Regions from separate parts of the Streptomyces sp. NPDC093064 genome, predicted to be linked through region 1. Evidence: riboswitches for the same ligand, from Rfam matches in the RefSeq annotation. Region 1 holds a riboswitch; each other region holds the start of a gene.
What was found. A riboswitch is a leader RNA that binds a small molecule or an ion and turns the genes downstream of it on or off. The one in region 1 is predicted to bind cyclic di-AMP.
Positions count from the first base shown of each region.

Region 1 (3,287 bases):
GCTCCCCACACGCACGGCTTGCCGATCTGGGCGCGGGCGAAGGCCAGCGCCTTGGCGGCCTTCCGCTCGTAGGCCGAGACCGGGCTGTCGCCGACGCCGACGCTGGGTCCGGCAGCGGGTTCGGGGCCGGTGGCGGCTCCGGCCTCGCCCGCCGCTCCCGGGCCGCCGGCCTGGCTGGCGTCGAAGAGCGAGTTGCCGTCCAGCGGCGGGGTCGTGTCGAACAGTCCCGTGGCGTGCTGCTGCCACTGGGCCGCCTCCGGCTGAGGCGCGGGCCGGGGCTCCTCGGCCGGGCGCGCCCCCACGACGGCGGGCGGCGGCGCGCTCTGTTGCGCGGCGTGCCGGGACAGCATCTCGCCGGCCCGGGCGAGCTTGTTCCGCGTCCGCTCCTTGGCAGGCCGCTGCTCCGCGGCCTGCCGGTGGCGTGCGACCGGGGCACCCGCCCCGCCGACCGCCTCACGCCCCGCCTCGGCCACGCCCACAAACCCCGCGACGGTGCCCGCGTCCGGGGTCGCAGCGCTCGGGCTTCCGGTGCTGAGCACCTCCATGGCCCCAGTGGCCGACGCCTCCAAGGCCCCGGCGGATAGCGCCTCCATGGTGCTGGTGGGTGGCGCCTGCATGATGTCGGCGGGCAGTACTTCCATGCTGCCGGTGGGCGGTGCCTGCATAGTGCCGATGGGCGGCGGCTGCATGATGCCGACGGGGAGTACTCCCATGGTGCCGGTGGACGGCGCTTCCATGGTTCCCGCCGGGAGCGCCCCTGTGGTCCTGTTCGGCAGCGAGTCCATGGTGCCGGTGGGCGGGGGCTGCATGGTCCTGTTGGGCAACACTCCCATGCTGCCGGTGGGCGGTGCCTGCGTGATGTCGGCGGGGAGGACTCCCATGGTGCCCGTGGGCGGCTGCATGGTCTTGGTGGGCAGTACTTCCATGCTGCCGGTTGATGGCGCCTGCATGACGTCGGCGGGGAGGACTCCCATGCTGCCGGTGGGCGGCGGCTGCATGGTCCTGCTGGGCAGTACTTCCATGGTGCCGGTGGGCGCCGGTCCCGCCGTCCCGGTGGCCGGCGGTTCCATGGAGCGGGCGGTCAGCTCCGCCACGGGGGAGGCGGCCGCGGTGCGTGCGGGGGGCGACTCCGGTGGGGCGGTGTCCCGGACCGCCGCCGGCAGTTCGGGTACCGGGCCCACCGGGCCGGCGGTCAGCTCCGGCCGAGGCGCCCTGCCCGCCTCGAGGCCCAGTCCCTCGCGGACATCCGCCGGACGCCTACTCGGCGCGGTGGCAGGGGAGTTGGCCGGGTTGGGCATACGGTCCGGCGGCAGGACCGCGGGCATGGTCGGACCCAACTGGGCGCGCCCCACGTCGAACCACTTCCTGGCCACCCGGTCGAGCGCCGGATCGGATCCCCCGGAACCGCTCCAGGCAGCCGAACCGCGCCGCGTACGTGCGCTCTTGCTCATCGCGCGGGTGGCGTTGAAATTCCCCGTGGCGTTCTCCGCCTGGTCGTAGAGACTGCTGATCCGCTGCTGGACCTCGGCGCGGCTGGGCCTGTCGTCGCTCGGTCGTTCCCGCGTCAAGAAAGACGCACTCCTCCCATGGGCCGCCTACCGGTTCTGCTCTCGGCATCGGGCGGACGTTCTGTGGAAGGCGTGCCCTACGGCCCTTGTCCGGACGGACAGTTGAGCCGCTTCACCCCGAGGTTGGTCGGTTCCCCGGCTCCGGCCGCTGTGGGGGCGTACCGGACTCGGCGGAGGTCGCACGATCCGGCGCGACTCGCCGGAGGCAATCGTGCGGCCTGTTCGTCAACTTAGCGAACATGTGTGCCTGGTGTGAAGATTGAAGCGTGGAATGTCCGATACGTATTCGTGACCTTCCCGTGAGGTGCCTCACGCTCGTCCGGCCCGGATTCCTTACGGAATGCGGACGTCCGAGGGTGGGGAGGGCTTCGGGGCGGCGCGGGTGTGGGGGGTGGTGTCAGTCTGGAGGCATGCAGGAGTCGTACGAGCCCACGGGTGCCGGGTCCGGCGAGCGGCGGCCGGCCGAGGCGGCGCGGGTGCTGGTCGTCGAGGACGATGCCACGGTCGCCGAAGTCGTCTCCGGCTACCTGGGCCGCGCGGGCCATGTCGTCGACCGCGCCGGGGACGGGCCGACCGCGCTCGCCCGGGCCGCCGCCCACTGGCCGGACCTGGTCGTGCTCGACCTGATGCTGCCGGGCATGGACGGCCTTGAGGTGTGCCGCCGGATGCGCGGGCGCGGTCCCGTGCCGGTCATCATGCTCACCGCCCGCGGCGACGAGGACGACCGCATCCTGGGTCTGGAGGTCGGCGCCGACGACTACGTCACCAAGCCGTTCAGCCCCCGCGAGCTCGTCCTGCGGGTGGAGTCGGTGCTGCGCCGCACCCGGCCCGCCACCGCGCCGCGGCCGCTCGCCGCGGCCGGACTCGCCGTGGACCCGGCCGGCCGCCGTGCCACCAAGGGCGGCACCGAACTCGCGCTCACGCTCCGCGAGTTCGACCTGCTCTCCTTCTTCCTGCGCCACCCCGGCACGGTGTTCAGCCGCGAGGACCTGATGCGCGAGGTGTGGGGATGGGACTTCGGCGACCTCTCCACGGTCACCGTCCATGTCCGGCGGCTGCGCGGCAAGGTCGAGGACGACCCGGCCCGGCCCCGCCTCATCCAGACCGTATGGGGCGTCGGCTACCGGTTCGACCCCACCGGGCACGAGGGGAGCTGACGGTGCGCGACACCCTGTACATCGCCCTGTACGCCTTCCTCGGCGCCGCCGTGGCGGGTCTGGTCGGCGCGGGCGCGCTGCGGCTGATCCGGCGGCGCTCGCTGACGGCCTCGCTCACCGTGGTCGCCGCCGTGGCGGTGGGCGCGATGCTCACCGGCACCCTGGCCGTGGCCCAGGCGATGTTCCTGTCCACGCACGACCTGTCCGTCGTCACCACCGTCGTGGCGATGGCGGCGGTGGTGTCCCTGGCCACCGCGCTGCTCCTGGGCCGCTGGGTCGTCGCCCGCAGCCGCGAGCTCGCCCGCGCGGCCCGCTCCCTCGGCGACGGCGGCGGCTTCGCCGCGCCCCACGGTCCGGCGACCGCCGAACTGGAGTCGCTGAGCCGCGAGTTGGCGACCACCAGTGCCCGGCTCGTCGAGTCCCGGGAACGTGAGCGCGCCCTGGAGACCTCCCGCCGGGAACTCGTCGCCTGGATCTCCCACGACCTGCGCACCCCGCTCGCCGGACTCCGCGCCATGTCCGAGGCGCTGGAGGACGGGGTGGCCGCCGATCCGGACCGCTA
Region 1 is NZ_JBIVPK010000032.1:17,562-20,848, forward strand. Features, by position in the region: gene ACIQFZ_RS29760 (NlpC/P60 family protein) at 1-1,568, opposite strand, end outside; cyclic di-AMP (ydaO/yuaA leader) riboswitch at 1,577-1,751, opposite strand; gene ACIQFZ_RS29765 (response regulator transcription factor) at 1,979-2,725, shown strand; gene ACIQFZ_RS29770 (HAMP domain-containing sensor histidine kinase) at 2,728-3,287, shown strand, end outside.

Region 2 (3,287 bases), on a different contig from region 1:
AGCCGCCGTTCAGGATGTTCATCATCGGCACCGGCAGCAGGTGCGCGTTCGGACCGCCGAGGTAGCGGAAGAGGGGGAGGTCCGAGGCCTCGGAGGCGGCGTGGGCGACGGCGAGGGAGACGCCGAGGATGGCGTTGGCGCCCAGCGAGCCCTTGTTGTCGGTGGCGTCCAGGTCGAACATGGCCTGGTCGATCAGACGCTGCTCGGTGGCGTCGTAGCCGACGAGCTCCGGGCCGATCTGCTCGATCACGGCGAGGACGGCCTTCTCGACGCCCTTGCCCTGGTAGCGATTGGGGTCGCCGTCACGGAGCTCGATGGCCTCGAAGGCACCGGTGGAGGCGCCGGAGGGGACGGCGGCACGACCGGTGCTGCCGTCGTCGAGGCCGACCTCGACCTCGACCGTGGGGTTGCCTCGGGAGTCCAGGATTTCCCGGGCTACGACGACGTCGATGGACGGCACGAGCATCTCCTTCTGGGATGTGACGCTGGAAGTGCGGGGCGTGAGCCTTGCGACTAGAGCCTAACCGTCCCGGGGCGGCGACCGGCCGACCGACCGCCTCGTGGACAGAGTGACGGTACCCATTGTTCCCACTCGGAACAAAGGGGAGGGGAAGGTTCGGGAACGGCCGGGCGTGCGGGAGACGAAAAAGCCCCGCCCCGGCGCGTAGGGGGGAACGCGCCGGGGCGGGGAGCCCTGGAAAGCGCCGAGGGCGGGACGGGCCCTTACTTCAGGTGGAGCTGCTGGCCCGGATAGATGAGGTCGGCGTTGTCGACGATGTCCTTGTTCAGCTCGAACAGCTTCTTCCAGCCACCCTGGACGCCGTGCTCGGCGGCAATGGAGCTGAGGGTGTCGCCGGAGACCACCCTGTACTCGCCGTCACCCTTCCTGACCTTCTCGCCGGTCGGCGTAGTGACGGTCTTGCTCGGGGTGGGACGCGTCGCGGAGCGGTTGGCGGCCTGCTGCTCGGTCGAGCGGGTGGCGGTGCTCTTGGCGGAGCTGCCGCTCGACGACGACGAAGACGAAGAAGACGACGACGAGGACGACGAGGACGACGACGCGGGGGCGCTGCCGGTGTAGGCGGCACCGGACAGGCCCCTGCCGCAGACCGGCCAGGCGCCCTTGCCCTGGCCCGCGAGTACCTTCTCGGCGACGGCTATCTGCTGCGACTTGGAGGCCAGGTCGGCGCGCGACGCGTAGGCGGTGCCGCCGTACCCGGCCCAGGTGGAGTTGGTGAACTGGAGGCCACCGTAGAAGCCGTTGCCGGTGTTGATGGACCAGTTGCCGCCGGACTCGCACTGGGCGACCGCGTCCCACTCGGAGGCGGTGGCGGCGGAGGCGTCGCCGACCGCCATCAGCGGGGCGGCGACAGCGGCGCCGGCGACACCGGCGAGCGCGATGACACGGGTGGTCTTGGACGTGCGACGGTGCTTGCCCTTGCTGGAGAACAGCATGGTGGGATCCCCTCACCGACGCCTGCGAGGTGAGCTGTCGGGTTCGGGCCGGTTGAGTTGCCCGGCCGTGCCTCGTGCGTGAGGCACGGCTCCACCCCTAGCCGCTCCGGTCAACTGCCGGGCGCGGCACTTACCTTGGGTCCCCCGCTCCTGCCCACGGCGCTTGACGCGACGACTGTTCCCGTACGGCCGCTGGCAGGATTCGGCGTTGCGGCAGCCGGGGCTCGCGGTGACGAGCGGTCACGACCGTAGGCACGCGCTCCGCCGAATTCCAAAGACGATCAGGGCTTCTGAGAGTCATCCCACACTTTCACCGAATGGGACATTCGGTGCGAAGTGGGACGTGAACTCCCGCTACTTTTGGGGCGTTTCGGTAGGGACATTCAGGGTCTGACCGGCAGAGATGTGGTTGGGGTCGGACCCGACCGCCCCCCTGTTCGCCGCGTACAGCGCATCCCATCCGCCCTGAAGGTCAAGGGAGTCGGCGATGGACTCGAGCGAGTCGCCGGCGCGGACGGTGTAGGAGTCGGCGACGACGGCGCGCGCGATGCCGCCGCGGGAGGCGTGGCGGCCGGAGGACGCGGCCGCGTGACTGTCGGCCGGGTCCTCGGCGGCACTGCCGCCGCGGTGCCGCCCACCGCCGAGCGCCCCGGCGTCGAGCGCCCCGGTGTCGACCAGGGTCGAAGTGCCGCCGATCTGCCACGAGTTGTCCGTGTCACCCGGCTGCGGCGTGACCGAGGGCGAGGCGTCGGGCGACTGGAACCCGCTTGCGGCGACATCGGGGGACGTGTCGGACTTGGCCGGGTTGCCCTTCTTGGCGGGCGAGGACGGCGAGGGGGAGGACGTGGTGGGGGACGCGGTCGGCGAGCCGGAGGAACCGGAGGAATCGGCCGGACCGGGGTCGGCGTCCGACGAGCCGGATGAACCGGACGGGTCGCTCGACGACGCCTGTGACGAGTCGGACAGACCGAGGTCGTCCGTGAGGGACTTTCCGGAGGAGTTGGAGGATCCGGACGCATTACCCACGCCGGTGTCGACCTTCGCCGCCCCGGACTTCTTGTTGAGCCCGGAGAGCAGCCCGCACGTCGGCCAGGCATCGGGGCCCTTGTCGGCGAGCAGCTTCTTGGCCACGGCTATCTGCTGGGACCGGCTGGCCTGGTCGGCGCTCGAGGCGTAGTCGAGGCCGCCGTACTTCTCCCAGTCGTCCTGCGTCAACTGAAGGCCGCCGTAGTAGCCGTTGCCGGTGTTGGCGCTCCAGGCGCCGCCACTCTCGCACTTGGCCACCTTGTCCCACGCGTTGCCGTCGGCCGCGCTGGCGCCGCCGGCGCCGATCAGTGGGATGGCGATGGCGGATCCGGCCACTCCGGCGGCGACAAGGAGGGCCGGAGCCTGACGGGGCCGACGGTGACGTCCGTTCCCGGAGAGCATACGGAGACCTTTCGTGCGACAGCGGTGACCCGCGTGGCGACCGCAGACTCGGCGCCACGCTGATGGGTGAAAGTATCGGCTGACGATCGCTTGTCACAAGTTCATGCCGCACAGATCACGTGAAGATCACACCGTTGAACATGTGTCATCTTCGTGCCCGTCATTGGGTAGGCGTGGTGCGGCGGCAGGCGTCTTTTCCTGCCTTGTCCGGCTTCCCTGCGACTTACCGACCAGGCGTGAACCGCACCGGCAGCGTCCGCAGTCCGCGCATGATGAGCCCACCGCGCCAGCGCAAGTCGGCCGGATCTGTGTCCAGTTGCAGGTCCGGGAGCCGGGTGAGGAGGGTCGCCAGCGCGGTCTGGCCCTCCAGGCGGGCGAGCGGTGCGCCGAGGCAGTAGTGGATGCCG
Region 2 is NZ_JBIVPK010000011.1:158,301-161,587, reverse strand. Features, by position in the region: gene eno (phosphopyruvate hydratase) at 1-466, opposite strand, end outside; gene ACIQFZ_RS16230 (transglycosylase family protein) at 724-1,452, opposite strand; cyclic di-AMP (ydaO/yuaA leader) riboswitch at 1,457-1,624, opposite strand; gene ACIQFZ_RS16225 (transglycosylase family protein) at 1,807-2,880, opposite strand; gene ACIQFZ_RS16220 (cytochrome P450) at 3,104-3,287, opposite strand, start outside.
Region 2: linked by a shared signal. The riboswitch ahead of ACIQFZ_RS16230 (transglycosylase family protein) and the one ahead of ACIQFZ_RS29760 (NlpC/P60 family protein) in region 1 are both predicted to bind cyclic di-AMP.

Region 3 (3,287 bases), on a different contig from region 1:
AATAACAAAAGGGCCGGTGATGCCGATGTGAGCGCCGGCGGCGAACGGCAACACCTGGAGCCGTACTTGGGGGAGCCGGGCCGCCTCCGTCAGCCGCTCCAGCTGCCGCCTCATCACCTCGGGCCCGCCCACCTCCCGGCGCAGCACCGCCTCGTCCAGCACTGCGTCCAGCTTCAGCGGCGGTCGCGAGCGCAGCACGTCCTGGCGGGCCAGCCGCACCTCCACCAGCGCGTCCAGCCGGTCCTCGTCGAGCCCGTCCACGGCGGCCCGGGTGACCGCGCGCGCGTACTCGGGCGTCTGGAGCAGGCCGGGGACGACCGAGGTCTCCAGGGTGCGCATCCCGCTCGCCTGCGACTCCAGGCTGATGAAGTCCCGGTAGGTCGGCGGCAGCACTCCGCGATAGGCGTGCCACCAGTGGTGCCGGTCGCCGCCGTCGTCCAGCCCCGCGAGCACCAGGAGCAACTCGCGCAGCTGGGCGTCGTGGACGGCGTACGCGTCCAGGAGCGAGCGCACATCGGCCGGTTTCACCCCGCTGGTGCCGGTCTCGATCCGGCTGACCTTCGACTGGTGCCAGCCGACCAGGCGGGCCGCCTCACCGCTGGTGAGACCCGCGCCGGTGCGCAGGGCGCGCAGTTCGGCGCCCAGCTTCCGCCGGCGCACCTCGGGACCGTGTTGCATGGGCTACTCCCTCGCTCCCTCTGAACGCTCCACGCGACCCGCTCCGGATACGGTCTGCCGTCGCAGAGTTCACCGCATCGAGCGACAGATATATGCATATCTCGGTGGATCGCCACCGAGACCGGAGTGCTGATGGCAGTCTGACGGCGAAGCACCAGTGCGGGACCGTACTCGAATCATCCGCTCAGTGTCGGACTCCGGCCCCGTGGGAAAGGGACGACGTCGCCATGGCAGACCATCTGGAAGCATCCGTCACTCTGCCGAGCGATCCCGCCTCGGTCTACGCGGCCCGTGCCTATGTGGCCGGCACGCTCGCGGAGTGGGGCCTGCCGCCGGCCGCGGACACCGCCGAGACGGTCCGGCTCATCGTCTCCGAACTCGCCACCAACGCCGTACAGCACACTTTCGGGCAGTCACCCACCTTCACGGTGGACCTTGTCCTCGTGCGAGACGAACGACTGCACATCGGGGTCACCGACAGCCACCCCCGGTTCCCGAAACGCCTGCCGGCCGCCGTCCAGCAGGACAACGGCCGGGGCATGGTGATCATCCGGTGGCTCACCGCCGAGTGCGGCGGCAGTCTGACCGTGCGGCCGACCCGGGAGGGCGGCAAGACGGTCTGCATCGAACTTCCGTGGTCGGTTCCCGCCCGCCGGGTGACGGCCGCGGGTCAGGAACCGTAGGAACGTGCGGTGACGAGTCGAAGCTCCGCCACCGCACCGCACCGCGGCCGGATCAGCGCACCCGGCCGTACCAGACGCTCTTCGTCCAGATCTTCTGGAGCTTCACCACGTCCCCGGTCTTCGGGGCGTGCCAGATCTTGCCCTTGCCGGCGTAGATGCCCACGTGGTACACGTTCGAGCCCGAGTGGAAGAACACCAGGTCCCCGGCTCGGCGGCTGCCCGCGGAGATGTGCCGGCTCTTGTTGTACTGCTGTGCGGCCGTGCGGGGCAGCGTCTTGCCCGCCCTCTTGAACGAGTACAGCGTGAGCCCGGAGCAGTCGAACCTCCGCGGCCCCGTGGCGCCCCACTGGTAGGGCGACCCCTGCTTGGACGCCGCGATCCGCAGCACCGTGTTCGCGGTCGTCGCGGCCGAGGCTTCGGAGGCCACACCCGGGACCACGATCGAGCCGCCCACGGCGGCCAGGGTCAGGGCCGAGGCCGTACCGGCCCGGGCCATCAGCGACGGGACACGATTGAGCGCAGTCATGCGCAACCCTTCGTCAGCCGCCTGTGAAGGATGACCTGTCGGATTCGGGCTGGCGAAGTTGCCCGGCCGCGTTGTCGCGGCTTCACCCCAAGGGCTGCTCGGACCGGCCATGGCGTGACCGTTCCGGCGACCCGTCGTGCTTGGGTCCTCCACTCCTGCCGATCCACTCCTGTCGACCGGTCATCCGGGCGGCGGCAGGACTCGGCGTCCGCCCGGACCGCCCCGCCGTTGTGGCGGGGGCTTGTCGTCAGACAGGGATCTTCACCTACGGATGTCCGAAAATCCCAACGGAACCGCGTGTTTGTGTTGTTACTCACCACGCGCCCGTTCGGGTGGACACCCTCGCGATCGAACGGCTGCCCCCTCCCGCGACGACCCCCGGACCAGCACCGGAGCACCTCATTCCGCCATCCGGGGAGGCGTGTTGCGCAACTGCGGCGGTCCCGAAAAGGGAGCTGAACCTACACCGAAAGGCGGTCGGTCATTCGGGGTGATTTCCCCCCGTGTCCAGACAGATGGGCCCCTTCGCCCGCCGAGACCGCGGCTGTGGATGACGTCAACTTCCGCAGTCGGGAGGCAGGGTGACGCGGGCCGTGCGCCGCTCGCCGTCCAGCACCCGCAGCGCCCGGGCCGGAGTGTCCGCATGCAGCTCGGTCTCGCCCCGCCGGTGCATCAGCGCCAGCGTGTCCCGCAGCTCCACTGCTCTGCCGACGAGCGCCTGGGCAGCCCTCAGAGCCCGGTAGGTGTCTCCGGGCCGTCCCGGGTTGGCGCGGCCCAGCAGGTCGGCCGCCTCCAGGTAACGGTCGATCAGCTCCGCCTCGGCGCGGGTCAGCGCCGGCAGGGGCGGCAGCTCGGGTGGCAGCATCGGCGGCTCACCCCGCGTCCGGCGCGGTGTGCGTGGCCCCGCGGTTCGGGATGATTCGGTCAATCAGCTCATATCTCAGGGCCTCTTGTGCGTCCAGCGTCTGCTCCCGCTCCAGGTCGGTCCGCACCTGCCGCGCGGACCGCCCGGTGCTCCGCGCGAGCAGTTCCTCCACGCGGGCGCGCACCCGCGTCAGCTCGTCCGCCTGGATCGCCAGGTCGGACGCCTGGCCCTCGACCGGCTCGGGCAGCGACGGCTGCCGCAGCACCACGCGGGCACCCCGGGCAGCGCGTACCGCTTGCCCGGGGTGCCCGCGGCCAGTAGCACCGCCGCGGACGCGACGGCCTGGCCCAGGCAGATCGTCTCCACGTCGCAGGACACGTACCGCATCGTGTCGTGGACGGCCAGCGTCGCGCTGAACGAGCCGCCGGGGGAGTTGATGTAGAGCGAGATGTCCCGGTCGGGCGTCCGGTGCTCCAGGTGGACGAACTGCGCGATCACGTCGTTCGCCGCGGTGTCGTCGATCGGTGTGCCGAGG
Region 3 is NZ_JBIVPK010000026.1:111,058-114,344, forward strand. Features, by position in the region: gene ACIQFZ_RS27370 (helix-turn-helix transcriptional regulator) at 1-678, opposite strand, end outside; gene ACIQFZ_RS27375 (ATP-binding protein) at 906-1,361, shown strand; gene ACIQFZ_RS27380 (C40 family peptidase) at 1,414-1,887, opposite strand; cyclic di-AMP (ydaO/yuaA leader) riboswitch at 1,891-2,104, opposite strand; gene ACIQFZ_RS27385 (hypothetical protein) at 2,444-2,752, opposite strand; partial or broken gene ACIQFZ_RS27390 (ATP-dependent Clp protease proteolytic subunit) at 2,760-3,287, opposite strand, start outside.
Region 3: linked by a shared signal. The riboswitch ahead of ACIQFZ_RS27380 (C40 family peptidase) and the one ahead of ACIQFZ_RS29760 (NlpC/P60 family protein) in region 1 are both predicted to bind cyclic di-AMP.

Region 4 (3,287 bases), on a different contig from region 1:
GTCGGCTTCGGATTCGTTCGGTGCCATGTGTGCCCTACCTCCGTCATCGGCGGCGGCTGTCCTTCTGCACTGGGGTGTAACCCTCAGCCGCCATTCTCACCCAGATCGGTGAGGAGTGGTGTGGTCCGTTGTTTCCATCTGACCAAATCGGCGGGGCGGAGGCGTCAGACCCCGGAGCCAACTCCGTGTACGCCTGCGGTATGACACGCAAAGGGCGACGCCTCCCCCACCCCGTAGGGGTAGATGTGGAGAGCGCCGCCCGGAGGGGGCGTCCTGCGAGGTCGCGGGACCGGACGGGCGTCAGCCGGCCCGGTGCACCACCGCGTCGCACAGCTGAAGCAGTGCGGCCTTCGCCTCGCACTCCCGCAACGGCGCCAGCGCGGCCCGCGCCTCCTCGGCGTAGCGCACGGTGTCCCGGCGGGCCTGCTCCAGCGCCGGGTGCGCCCGCAGCGCAGCCAGCGCCTCCGCGTGCCGCGCGTCGTCGCTGAGGTCGGAGTCCAGCAGCTCACACAGGGCGATGTCCTCGGCCAGCCCCAGCCGGGCCGCACGCTCGCGCAGCCGCAGCACCGGCAGTGTGGCGATGCCCTCGCGCAGATCGGTGCCGGGCGTCTTGCCCGACTCGTGCGAGTCGGAGGCGATGTCCAGGACGTCGTCCGCCAGCTGGAAGGCGACGCCCAGCCGCTCGCCGTACTGCGTCAGCACGTCCACGACCGTCTCGTCGGCGCCGGACATCATCGCGCCGAACCGGCACGACACCGCCACCAGCGAGCCGGTCTTGCCGCCCAGCACGTCCAGGTAGTGGTCGACCGGGTCCCGGCCGTCCTGCGGACCCGCCGTCTCCAGGATCTGCCCGGTGACCAGCCGCTCGAACGCCACGGCCTGCACCCGCACGGCCTCCGGGCCGAGGTCGGCGAGGATCTGCGAGGCGCGGGCGAAGAGGAAGTCGCCGGTCAGGACCGCGACCGAGTTGCCCCAGCGGGTGTTGGCGCTGGCCACCCCGCGGCGCACGGCGGCCTCGTCCATCACGTCGTCGTGGTACAGCGTCGCCAGATGGGTCAGCTCCACCACCACGGCCGAGGGCACGATCCCCGGCGCGTACGGATCCCCGAACTGGGACGCGAGCATCACGAGCAGGGGCCGGAACCGCTTCCCGCCCGCCCTGACGAGATGCTGGGCGGCGCCCGTGATGAACGGGACCTCGCTCTTGGTGGCTTCGAGCAGCCCTTCCTCGACACCCGCCAATCCGGCCTGGACATCGGCTTCGAGAGCCTGGTCCCGCACGGTCAGCCCGAATGGCCCGACGACGGTCACGAGGGGTCTCCTGTCTGCTGGTGTCTGCTGGGGATTACACGGTTTGTCGATAGGTCGCTGCCCTCACTCAAGTCAGCGTATCCGGTCACGTTTCGATCACCGATATCGCCCACCTATACGGGCCAGGCCACTTCACCCGACGTGACCACCATCACGCGTCAGCCACACGGCCCACACGCACTCACGCGTGAAGTCCGATTCACCCCTATTAGGGTTTCAATTCTCTTTAGTGGTAATTGCCCTTCGGTCGCCCGAGCCGTGACTTGGAACACACTCCCCCCGTCCGCGCCATCTCTCGCACTCCTTCACATTCCCTTTACAGCAAGCCGAGTTGAACCTTGGCAAGTGCAAAGGATCAAGCACCACATACACCCCAGACCAAGGTCAAACAGGACGAGTGTGATTCCGGCACTTGTTCGGGACATGTGCTCTCGCATACGTTCCCGGCACCAACGGGCGGACGCCGAATCCTGCCGCCGCCCGTAATCCCAACGACCGAATGACCCACGGCAGGAGCGGGGGACCCAGGTAAGTTCGCCGGGCCGGGTGTCGTACGTACCGCGTACGCCGCACCGGAACGGCTCGGGGTGAAGCCGTGCCCTTCAGGGCGCGGCCGGGCACCTCCCAGCCCGAACCCGACAGCTCACCTCGCAGGCGACGGAGAGGAATTCCCCCATGCCTGCAAACGGTCAGCGCCGCTCTACCCGCACCGCCCGCCTCATCCGCACCCTCGCCGTCACCGGCACGGGCGCAGCCGTCCTCGCCGTGCCGCTGCTCGGTGCCACGACCGCGTCCGCGGCGACCCCGGCCACCGTCCGGACGGCCGCGAGCTTCGGCTACTCGAACAACCTCGACGGCTGGATCCGGGCCTCCCTGGCGGTCATGGCACAGAAGGGCATCCCGGGCTCCTACAACGGGATCCACCGCAACATCATCCGCGAGTCCTCCGGCAACCCGCGTGCCATCAACCTCTGGGACTCCAACGCCAGGAAGGGCATCCCGTCCAAGGGTCTGCTCCAGGTCATCGACCCGACCTTCCGGGCCTACCACGTGAACGGCACGTCCTGGGACATCTACGACCCGATCGCCAACATCACGGCCGCCTGCAACTACGCGGCCAAGCGGTACGGGTCCATCGACAACGTCTTCGGCGCGTACTGACCGGACCGTAGCCGGACCACGCACCGGCTAGACAAACAGTCGTTCGAGGACGACGGCGATGCCGTCGTCCTCGTTCGACATCGTGACCTCGTCGGCCACCGCCTTGAGTTCGGGGTGGGCGTTGGCCATGGCGACCCCCCGGGCGGCCCACTGGAACATCGGGATGTCGTTCGGCATGTCGCCGAAGGCGAGGGCGCTCTCGCGGCCCAGTCCCAGGTGTTCGGCGGCCAGTGCCAGCCCGGTCGCCTTGGTGATGCCGCACGGCTGGAGTTCAACGGTCCCGGGGCCCGACATGGTGACCGTGGCGAGGGAACCCACCGCGCCGCGGGCCGCCGCCGCCAGCTCGTCGTCGGACAGCACCGGGTGACGCAGCAGCACCTTGCTGATGGGCGCGCGCCACAGGTCGTCGCGCCGTTCGACCCGTACGGCGGGCAGCGCCGGGTGCGGCATGAGATACCCCGGCTCGACGAGCGTGAGCCCCTCGACCCCGTCCTGGTCGACCGCGGCGTGCACCTCCCCCACCTCGGCCTCGATCTTGCCGAGCGCGGTCTCGGCCTGCTCCCGGTCCAGGGTGACCGACCACAGCAGGCGGTCGCTGCCTGCGTCGTAGAGCTGGGCGCCCTGACCGCACACCGCGAGCCCCGTGGTGCCGAGGACGTCGAGCAGTTCCCGCACCCTCGGTGCCGGCCGTCCGGTCACCACGAGGTGCCGGGCACCTGCGGCCGCCGCCCCCGCGAGCGCGGCGAGGGACCGTTCGGACACGGTGTGGTCGCCGCGCAGCAGCGTTCCGTCCAGGTCAGTGGCGATGAGGGCAT
Region 4 is NZ_JBIVPK010000013.1:152,082-155,368, reverse strand. Features, by position in the region: gene ACIQFZ_RS18375 (outer membrane lipoprotein carrier protein LolA) at 1-27, opposite strand, end outside; gene ACIQFZ_RS18370 (polyprenyl synthetase family protein) at 301-1,311, opposite strand; cyclic di-AMP (ydaO/yuaA leader) riboswitch at 1,795-1,981, shown strand; gene ACIQFZ_RS18365 (transglycosylase SLT domain-containing protein) at 1,987-2,472, shown strand; gene ACIQFZ_RS18360 (HAD family hydrolase) at 2,500-3,287, opposite strand, start outside.
Region 4: linked by a shared signal. The riboswitch ahead of ACIQFZ_RS18365 (transglycosylase SLT domain-containing protein) and the one ahead of ACIQFZ_RS29760 (NlpC/P60 family protein) in region 1 are both predicted to bind cyclic di-AMP.